3 regions of the Sphingomonas sp. CD22 genome follow, and region 3 is predicted to be linked to each of the others. Evidence: riboswitches for the same ligand, from Rfam matches in the RefSeq annotation. Region 3 holds a riboswitch; each other region holds the start of a gene.

Region 1 (3,270 bases), on a different contig from region 3:
CGTCTGGCGGGGTATTGCCGTCGAAGCTCGAGCCGCCAGAGACGAAGTCGTCGAACGTCGCGTTGAGCACGCTGCCGTTTGCATCGATCTCGACGCCGTAAGGCAGATCGAGCGATACCGCGGCCTCGATACCCTTGGCCGATCGCTGGCCTACCTGCTCGACCGGGCTCGTCGGGGTCAGCTGCGCCAGCAGGCGCTTCTTGACGATGCGATAGGCGGCGAGGGTGGCGGTGCCGCGACCGTCGAGGAACACCGCCTTGGCGCCGACCTCGACCTGGTCGCCCACCGCGTTGCTGAACTGCACCTGCCCGGTCGAATAGGTCGTCAGCGTCCCCAGCGGGTCCACGCCGGTGGCATATTGCGCATAGAGCGACACCGTCGGGATCGGCTGATAAACGCTCCCCACCCGCCAGGTCAGATTGTGCAGCCGCTTGTCGAGCGCGAAGGTCTCGGTACTGACGCCGCCCGGATAGTCGATCGACCAGCGGCGGATCGTGTCACGCTCGTAGCGCACGCCACCGACGATCGAGACGTGCGTGCCGAGCTTCAGCCGGTCCTCGGCAAAGACCGCATATTCGGTCGTGCGCGTGCGATAGCGCGGTGCGATGCCCTGTGTGTCGATGATCAGACCGGGATCGAACGCGAAGGGATCGACCTCCGAGACCTGCGGGTCAGACCCGAAATTGTGCGAATAGGTCAGTTTGATGAGGTTGACGTCGAAGCCCATCACAAGGTCGTTGCTGACGCCATCGGCGATGCCCGTTTTGAGCGTCACGCTGCCCTGATCGCCCCACTGCGTCTGGTCGTGGACGATGCCGGTCATGTCGGTGCGCAGGATAAGACCGGGTGTGCCGGTGTTGCCGCTGCCGTTGGAACAGACGCCGTCCGCGGCGATCCAGCAATAGGTTTCGAGATTGAGCCAGGAGCGTTTGGAAGTGAGGCGATAGGCCTGGTTGCTGACGGTGACCATGTCGTTCGGCGTCCAGTCGACCTGCAGGCTGGTGCGGTTGTCGCGGTAGCGGATGAAGCCGTCGCGCGTGTTGTAGTTGCGTTCCCGGATGCGGTCGTCGAGCCGTCCGCCGATCAGCGGCGAACCGAAATAGCGCATCGGCTTCTGGTCGCCATAATCGTCGCGCGCGGTGACGACGAGCGTGTCGGTCGGTGCCCAGCGCAGCGTCCCGGAGACGGCATGGCTGCGCGACTGGCCACGATCGACATAGCCGTCGGACCGGCGATAGCTGCCATCGATGCGATAGGAGATGCGCTCGGTGATCGGCCCGCCTGCGCCCGCCGCGACATGGAAGCTGTCCTGCGAACCATAGCCGATCTCGCTCTCCACGTGCGTCCGCTGCGTATCGGGTTTGCGCATCAGGACATTGACCGCGCCGCCCAGCGCGCCTTGGCCGTAAAGCACCGAGGCCGGACCGCTCAGGATGTCGATCCGCTCGACCATCCACGGATCGGTCGGAAAGGTGATCGTGCCGGCAGCCGGGAACAGCCTGATGCCGTCGATGAGTTGGAGCACGGATCCCTGACCGCTGAAGCCCCGCGCGGCGAGCGCGGTGCCACCGTTGCCGGGGTTGCCGGCGTTGCTGATGCCCGGCGCACGGCTTGTCGCGTCGATCACCGATAGGTCTCCACGTGCGCGGATCGTGGTGCCATCGATGACCGAGATCGTCGCGGGCGTCTCGAGCGGCGTGAGGCCCAGGCGGCTGCCGGTCGCGTTCGGCGTGGTGAGCGTGTCGCGCGCCTGCTGGCCGACGACCAGAATGTCCTCATTGTCGGAGGCAGGCAAAGACTGCGCATTGAGCGGTGCTGCGACAACAGGTGACAGCAAAGCGCCCGCAAACGCGAGGCGAGAAGACAGGAACGGCATTACGGTAATCCCCGGGGCGTCGAGCGAACCCGGCAGGGACCTCCCGCGAACGGCCGACATCCGCGCCAGCCGGACGCCATCGCGACCGGCACGCATGCCTGTGCGGTCCCCACCGCACACGTCGTCGCTCGACGGAGTACCGTGCCGCGGCCACCCCCTGGGCCAGGCAAGAGCGACCAGACGCCGGCAGGTCTCCTGGCTCACGGGTCATCACACGATGCACGGCCTTCCCAGGCCTTTATGACGTAACGTCCGGCCCAGTGGCTGCCCCTCCCTGTGAAGGAAAAAGCGATATGCATCGCGCTCGCCGCTTACAGTTGCAGGGACAGCCTCGGCTTCAGGTGGCGAACCACCCTCACCGCGTTCCCTATTAAGCCCCTCTCGGGGCACCGACGCGATCACGCCGACCGTCTCCAGCGGAGCAGGTCAGCGGGGACGGTGTATCCTGACGAAGACGATCCGGCAATTGGTCGACGCGACGATCGCAAAAGTCCAAACGGAGTGTCGGTGCCCATTAACGAATGTCGGAAGTTGGGAAGCGAAAGATGCGTCGAGAACGACCGGAATTGGGTCGTCAAAGCCAACCATTCAGCCGTGCAATTCGTCCTGCCTCGATCCTATTCGACGCGCCGAGCTTCGCGGCACCCTCCGAAAGGTAGTTGCGCACCGTTCCCGGCGAGAGGGAAAGCCGGATCGCGATCTCCTTGTTCGACAGCCCTTCGTCGGCGAGCCGCAGGGTGTCGCGCTCGCGCTGGGTCAGCGGATCGGCGCCACTGTCCCAGGCTGCTGCGGCAAGGTCGGGCGGCACTACAATGCCGCCGCGCGCCACCTCCCGGATCGCGTCGGCGAGCTGCTCGACCGGACTGTCCTTGAGAAGGTAGCCGCGCACCCCCGCCGCGCGGGCGCGCGCCAAGTAGCCGGGTCGTGCGAACGTAGTCACAATAACGGTTCGCGTCGTTACCCCCGCCTCGAACAGCAGCCGGGCCGCGTCGATGCCGGTCATCTCCGGCATCTCGATGTCGGTGAGCAGGATGTCGGGCGACAGCGCCCGCACGCATTCCACCGCTGCGACGCCGTTGGCTGCTCGACCCACCACCGTCATGTCGGGTTCGAGGTCCAGCAGCGCTGCGATCGCGCCCAGCACCAGCGCCTGATCCTCGGCGACGACGATCCTGATCTTCCCGGCGTGGCTCACGCCGGCACCGTCGCGATCAGCCGCGTCCCGGGCGCGTCCGCCACGATGCTGAGCGAGCCGCCGGCCGCGGTCAGGCGCTGGCGCATGCCGGCGAGCCCAAGCCCTTCGCGGAAGCTGCGGCCGATCCCGTCGTCGGTGACGACGAGGCGGGCAAGCCGCCCATCCAGCGCCAGTTCGATCGCGCAGGCACTGGCCTCGG
Region 2 (3,270 bases), on a different contig from region 3:
CGCTCTCCGCCCAGGCGGCCTGCGTCGAGGTGGCGAGCGCGACCTGGAAGACCGGCACGTCGGCGCCGTCGAGCGGCGATTCGGCATCGTCGCGCGCCGAGAAGGCGGTGGCGTTGAGGATCGCGACGGGGGCCAGCGCCCTGACCCAGCGCGCGATCCAGCCGCGCGCGTGCGCATCCTTGAGCGACGGCGCGAACAGCGGAACGACGTCGAAGCCGCGCGCCGTCAGCGCCCCGGCGAGCGCCGCGACCGGATCGAGATCGGCGGCGAGCAGATAGGAGCGGTAGAAGGTGAGCAGCACCCGCGGCCGCGCCGCCGGCCGCATCGCGAGCGCCGCGGGGCAGGTGACGCCGTCCGCCGGGGTCCAGCCGCCGACCGGCGGAACCGCGCGCACCCCGCGCACCGGTCCCGCCGCCAGCCCCGCGGCGAGCGCGAGCTGCGCGAGGGCCGCCTGTGCCGCGACCGCGCCGCCGGTGTCGCACAAGGCTGCGAGCCGGCCGAGCGTCGAGCCCGGCACGGTCGAGGCGGCGGCCAGCGCGGCGTCCTCGCGCCCGTCGGCGGCGAGCACCGCCAGCGCGATGCCCTGCGTCCGCGCCAGCGCCTCGACCTGTTGCAGGCCGTAGGACCAATAGGAGCGGCCGCCGATCAGCCGGATCAATATCCCCTTCGCACCCGCCAGCGTGCGCTCGACATAGGTGTCGACCGACAAGGGATGCGCGAGATCGGCGAGGTTGGCGAGCCGCAGCGACGGCAGCGGCACGCCGCCGCGCGCGGCATGCCAGCCGGCGGCGAACGCGCCGAGGTCGCTGTCGGAGAAGGACAGGACGACGAGATCCGCCGGCCGCTGGCCGAGATCGCGCGGCGTCGCGGTCTCCTCCAGCCCGTGGCTCTCGCGGAAGACGACGTGCATCGTGGGTGCTCAGCCGTTCAGCACGGGTCCGATCGTCGCGGGATCGATGCGGTCGTGCTCGGCGATGACGACCAGCCGGGTGGCGCGCGCCTCGTCCGGCCGCCACGGCCGGTCGTATTGCGTCCGCACCCGCGCGCCGACCGCCTGGACGAGCAGCCGCATCGGCTTGCCGCGCACCGCCGCATAGCCCTTGACGCGCAGCACGTCGGACTCGCGCGCGAGCCGTTCGATCGCTGCGACCAAAACCGCGGGGTCGTCGATCTCGCCGGTCTCGTGGACGAGGCTGTCGAAATCGTCGTGCTCATGCTCGTCCTCGCCATCGTGATGCGACGGGCGGGCGGCGATGTCGTCCTCGGCGGCGGCGTCGAGGCCGAGGATCACCGCGGGATCGATCACGCCGTCGACCAGCTCGACCACCGGCACCGGCCGCGGCGCCTCGGCGGCGATCACCGCGCGGGCGGCGGCGACGCCCTCCGGCCCGGCGAGATCGGCCTTGGTCAGCAGCACCATGTCGGCACAGGCGAGCTGGTCCTCGAACACCTCGGCCAGGGGCGTCTCGTGATCGATCCCCGGATCGGCGGCGCGCTGCGCGTCGAGCGAGGCGACATCGGTGGCGAAACGGCCGGCGGCGACCGCCTCGGCATCCGCCAGCGCGATGACGCCGTCGACGGTGATGCGCGAGCGGATCGCCGGCCAGTCGAACGCCTTCAGCAGCGGCTTGGGCAGCGCAAGCCCGGAGGTTTCGATCAGGATATGGTCGGGGCGCGGATCGAGCGCGAGCAGCGTCTCCACCGTCGGGATGAAATCGTCGGCGACGGTGCAGCAGATGCAGCCGTTGGCGAGTTCGACGACATTCTCCGCCGGGCAGTCGGGAATCGCGCAGCCCTTCAGGATGTCGCCGTCGACGCCCAAAGTGCCGAATTCGTTGACCACCACCGCGAGCCGGCGGCCATTGGCGTTGCGGATCAGATGGCTGATCAGCGTCGTCTTGCCGGCGCCGAGGAAGCCGGTGACGATGGTGACGGGCACCTTGGTAAGCCGGGAGGCGGCATGGGGCAGGGGATCGGCCACGGATGTTCCTTCGCGAGCGCCGCGACGACGAAAGCACGGTGGGGCCACATATCGCCGATGCGCGAGCGACGGACGGGCGCTTCGCATGTCGCCCGCGCCACGCACCGATGCGGGCCAACCGCATGGGTCTTCGTCGCTCAGACGGAACACCGTGCCCCGGCCATCCCCTGGGCCAAAGCAAGAGCGACCTTATCGCCGGCAGGTTTCCTGGCTCGCGGGTCATGGTTCGGGGCACGGCCTTCCCGGATCGGGCGAACCCTTGCCAGTGGCCGCCTTCCCGAAGGGGAAGGCATGTGTCCGTCACTCGCCGCTTACAGTTGCAGGGACAGCCGCGGCATTGGAGCCGAGGCCCCGCACCGCATTCCCATTTACGCCCCCTTGCGAAGGGCACCGACGCGATCATGGCACCGGGAACCGGCACCGCCGATCGACTTAGCCGCTACCGCCGGCTTTGCCAATCGCGCAGGCGAGCGCGGGCGACCGGCACTCTGTACGGTATCGTACATAGCCCGTTTCCGGTCGACTTGCGGCCGTTAACCATTAGAGCCCGTGCGCAGCAGGAAGGGTTCTCCCGATCCTTCGTGTGCAGTTCTCCAGGACTGTCGGAGCCGTCGCCGCATCCGTGGTGGCGGCTCCACCTCGACCGCGTCAGTGCGCGGCGAGAAGCGCGGCCTGATCGTCGATCAGGCGGCTGATCGAACGTTGCAGCGTGTCGTGCGACACCGGTTTTTCGATCACCGTTGATCCCGGCGGACATTCGCCGCAGCGCTCGGGATAGCCGGTGACGTAGAGGATCGGGATGTGGCGGCCCTCGGCGATCCGCTCGACCGCGCTCACCCCCGAACCGTGCGCGAGCTTGACGTCGGCGATGATCATCCCCGGCGTGCAGCGCTGCGCCGCCGCTTCCGCCGCCGCCTGCGTCTCGGCGATCTCGGTGCTGTCGGCCCCCGCGAGCAGCGCGGCGTCGGAGACGAACTGCCCGAACAGATAGGAATCCTCGATGATCAGCACATGGGTCATGACCGCTCCCGGCAGTGCCCGGACGCCGGCAGGCCAAAGGTGGCGATGCTTTCTCCCGAACCGGCCCCTAATGCGCCATCCTGATCTAAGTTCCTGATCGAGGTGATTTTTGTCTTGACGGAAGGCGTCATGCGTCCGGTCCCCGCGACGATGCGTTGACGCCGCTGACAAGGAGAGAATGATGACCGAGACCACCAATCCCGCCGACCACGCTAGCCCCGCCGAAGGCTTCGGCGATCTGCCGATCCAGCCGACCGGTTCGGGTGTCG
Region 3 (3,270 bases):
GGTCGCCGCCGAGACGCCCGACGCGGTGCTGCTCGACCTCGGCCTGCCCGATCGCGACGGGCTGGAACTGGTGCCGCTGATCCGCCGGGCGGGCGATGCGGTGATCCTCGTCGTCTCGGCGCGCGACGCGACCGACCAGAAAGTGGCGGCGCTCGATCTCGGCGCGGAGGATTACGTCACCAAGCCGTTCGACGGCGAGGAATTGCTCGCGCGGCTGCGTGCGGCGCTGCGCCACCGCGGCATCGACGCGGCGGCGGCGAGCGTGATCCGCCGCGACGGGCTGGAGATCGACCTCGACCAGCGGATCGTCCGGCGGGGCGGCGAGGCGTTCCACCTGACGCGCAAGGAGCATGACGTGCTCGCGGTGCTCGCGCGCCATCCCGGGCGGGTGGTGACGCACCAGCGCATCCTGGCGGCGGCCTGGGGCGGCGACGACGATCCGCGGGTCGAATATCTGCGCATCGTCGTGCGCAACCTGCGCCTGAAGCTGGAGGAGCCGAGCGCGACGGGAAGCGTGATCGCCAACGAATTGGGCGTGGGATATCGGCTGCTGGTGGGGTGAGGGCGTTTCGGTACATTCCTCCCCGTGCCGGGGAGGAATTGGGGGCGGCCGTCAGGACTCCCGTCCCGGAAACGGCTGCAACGGCAGCACCATGCCGGCGGCGACGAAATAGACCTCGCGCATCGCCGCCGCGACCTGCTGGTTGAGCCGGCCGGCGGCGTCGCGGAAGGCGCGGCCGAGCGGATGGTCGGGGACGATGCCGAGGCCGACCTCATTGCTGACGACGAACAGCGGCAGCGGCGTCGCGGCGAGCGCCGCGAGCAGGGCGTCCGATCGCGCCGCGACATCGTGGTCGCCGAGCATCACGTTGGTCAGCCAGAGCGTCAGACAGTCGATCAGGATCGCGCCCGTCCCGATCCCGCCGATCGCCTCGGGCAGCGCGAGCGGGCATTCGACGGTCGTCCAGCGCGCGTCGCGGTCGGCGCGGTGGCGGGCGATGCGGTCGGTCATCTCGCCGTCCCATGCCTCGGCCGTGGCGAGATAATGGAGCGGGCCGGCGCAGCGCTCGGCGGCGGCCTGCGCCAGCCGGCTCTTGCCCGAGCGGGCACCGCCCAGGAACAGCGTCTTGGCTGCGATCATCTTGCCTTCGTCTCCGCGGGGTTCTAGGGGCGCCGATGCGACAGGTTCCCAGAGATGGGATGAAAAGGGAACCCGGAAGCGAGCCTGAGGCTCGCCAGCCGGGGCTGCCCCCGCAACTGTGACCGGCGAGCCCTGCTCCTCCGCGCGCCACTGGATCATCCCGATCCGGGAAGGCCGGGCAGGGCGACGACCCGCGAGCCAGGAGACCTGCCCGTCGCGGTTGTCCTTCGTGCGGACGGGGTGTGCCGGCGCGATCGAGGGTTTCCTCGCGAGACGACGATGTTGGGGGCGTTGCGCGGCGGACCAAAGGTTCCGGCGAATCCGCGGTGCGTGCTCCCGTTGTTGCAACGAGGGGGAAACCATCGTGACGAAATACGCCTGTCTCATCCTGCTGCCGTGCATCGCGGCCGCGACACCTGCCTTCGCCCAGAATGCGCAATCGACCAGTGGCCTGGAGCAGGTCGCCGACGCCGGCAGCGACATCCTCGTCACCGCCAATCGCGAGGCGCGGCCCGCGTCCACCGTCGGCCAGGCGGTGACCGTCCTCGACACCGCGACGATCACCCAGCGGCAGGCGGTCGTCGTCGCCGACCTGCTGCGCCAAACGCCCGGCGTCAGCGTGACGCGCAACGGCGGCGTCGGCACCGCGACCTCGGTCAACATCCGCGGCGCGGAGAGCGACCAGACCGTCGCGCTGATCGACGGGATCAAGCTCAACGATCCCTCGTCGCCGGGCGGCGGCTTCGACTTCGGCGGGCTGCTGATCGGCAATATCGCGCGGATCGAGGTGCTGCGCGGCGCGCAATCGGTGCTGTGGGGCAGTCAGGCGATCGGCGGCGTCGTCAACCTCATCACCCGCCAGCCGACCGAACAGGTCGCGGTCAACGCGCGCGTCGAGGGCGGCTGGCACGAGACCGGGCAGGGCTTCGCCAACGTCTCGGGCAAGATGGGGCCGGTGTCGGCGAGCCTGGGCGGCGGCTATTACACCACCGAGGGCATCTCCGCCTATGCGCCCGGCACGGAGCGCGACGGCTATCGCAACTATGCCGCCAACGGCAGCCTCGGCATCGCGCTGGCGCCGACCGTGTCGGTCGACCTGCGCGGTTTCTATTCGAACGGGCGTGCCGAGTTCGACGGCGGCTTTCCGTTGCAGGACACGCGCGATTACGGCGAGACCGAGCAATGGACCGGCTATGCCGGCCTGAACGCGGCGCTGTTCGGCGGCAAATTGCGCAACCGCTTCGGCTATGCGCATACTGACACCGACCGGCACAATTACGATCCCGACGGCACGCCGACCGAGACGTTCGCCGGCAAGGGGCGCAACGACCGGATCGAATATCAGGGTGTCGCCGATCTCAGTTCCGCGGTGTTCGCCACCTTCGGCGCGGAACGCGAGGTGTCGCGCTTCACCACGGCGAGCTACGGCGGGCCGGTGACGCAGGGACGGGCGCGGATCTTCAGCGTCTATGGCCAGCTCGCGGTGACGCCAATCGCCGGGCTGACCGCGACCGGCGGCGTGCGCCACGACGATCACAATCGCTTCGGCGGCGCGACGACCTGGTCGGGCAGCGGCGTCTATACGCCCAACGACGGCGCGACCGCGATCCGCGCGAGCTATTCGGAAGGGTTCAAGGCGCCGTCCTTGTACCAGTTGCAGAGCGAATATGGGAATGGCGCGCTGCGCCCCGAACGCTCGCGCGGCTGGGATGCGGGCGTGACGCAGAAGGCGCTCGACGGCGCGCTCGAGGCGAGCGCGACCTATTTCCGCCGCACCTCGTTCGACCTCATCAATTTCGTGTCCTGCGACACGGCCGTGGGGATTTGCGCCGACCGGCCGTTCGGCACCTATGACAATGTCGCGCGGGCGCGGGCGCAGGGCGTGGAATTCGCGCTGACGCTGCGCCCGGTCGAGGCGTTGACGGTCAGCGCCGCCTACACCTATCTGGATGCCAAGAACCGTTCGACCGGCACCGCCAATGCCGGCCGCGACCTGGCGCGGCGGCCGGACAACAGCGTGTCGGTCAACGCCGACTATCGCTGGCCGTTCGGGCTGACCACCGGCGCGACCGTCACCGCGGTGGGGGACAGTTTCAACAATGCGTCCAACACGCAGCGGCTCGACGGCT

What was found. Region 3 has a riboswitch for cobalamin ahead of SFC76_RS17435 (TonB-dependent receptor plug domain-containing protein). Riboswitches for the same ligand answer to the same signal wherever they lie in the genome.
Region 1: another riboswitch for cobalamin. It lies ahead of SFC76_RS19390 (TonB-dependent receptor); the one in region 3 lies ahead of SFC76_RS17435 (TonB-dependent receptor plug domain-containing protein).
Region 2: another riboswitch for cobalamin. It lies ahead of cobW (cobalamin biosynthesis protein CobW); the one in region 3 lies ahead of SFC76_RS17435 (TonB-dependent receptor plug domain-containing protein).

What each region holds. Positions count from the first base shown of each region.
Region 1 covers NZ_JAYDYX010000017.1:13,357-16,626, forward strand. Annotated here, with positions in the region: gene SFC76_RS19390 (TonB-dependent receptor) at 1-1,795, opposite strand, end outside; cobalamin riboswitch at 2,044-2,285, opposite strand; gene SFC76_RS19395 (response regulator transcription factor) at 2,451-3,071, opposite strand; gene SFC76_RS19400 (sensor histidine kinase) at 3,068-3,270, opposite strand, start outside.
Region 2 covers NZ_JAYDYX010000006.1:193,279-196,548, reverse strand. Annotated here, with positions in the region: gene cobN (cobaltochelatase subunit CobN) at 1-910, opposite strand, end outside; gene cobW (cobalamin biosynthesis protein CobW) at 920-1,981, opposite strand; cobalamin riboswitch at 2,161-2,391, opposite strand; gene SFC76_RS13410 (response regulator) at 2,630-3,001, opposite strand; gene SFC76_RS13405 (hypothetical protein) at 3,183-3,270, shown strand, end outside.
Region 3 covers NZ_JAYDYX010000010.1:102,196-105,465, reverse strand. Annotated here, with positions in the region: gene SFC76_RS17445 (response regulator transcription factor) at 1-562, shown strand, start outside; gene cobU (bifunctional adenosylcobinamide kinase/adenosylcobinamide-phosphate guanylyltransferase) at 614-1,138, opposite strand; cobalamin riboswitch at 1,167-1,371, shown strand; gene SFC76_RS17435 (TonB-dependent receptor plug domain-containing protein) at 1,506-3,270, shown strand, end outside.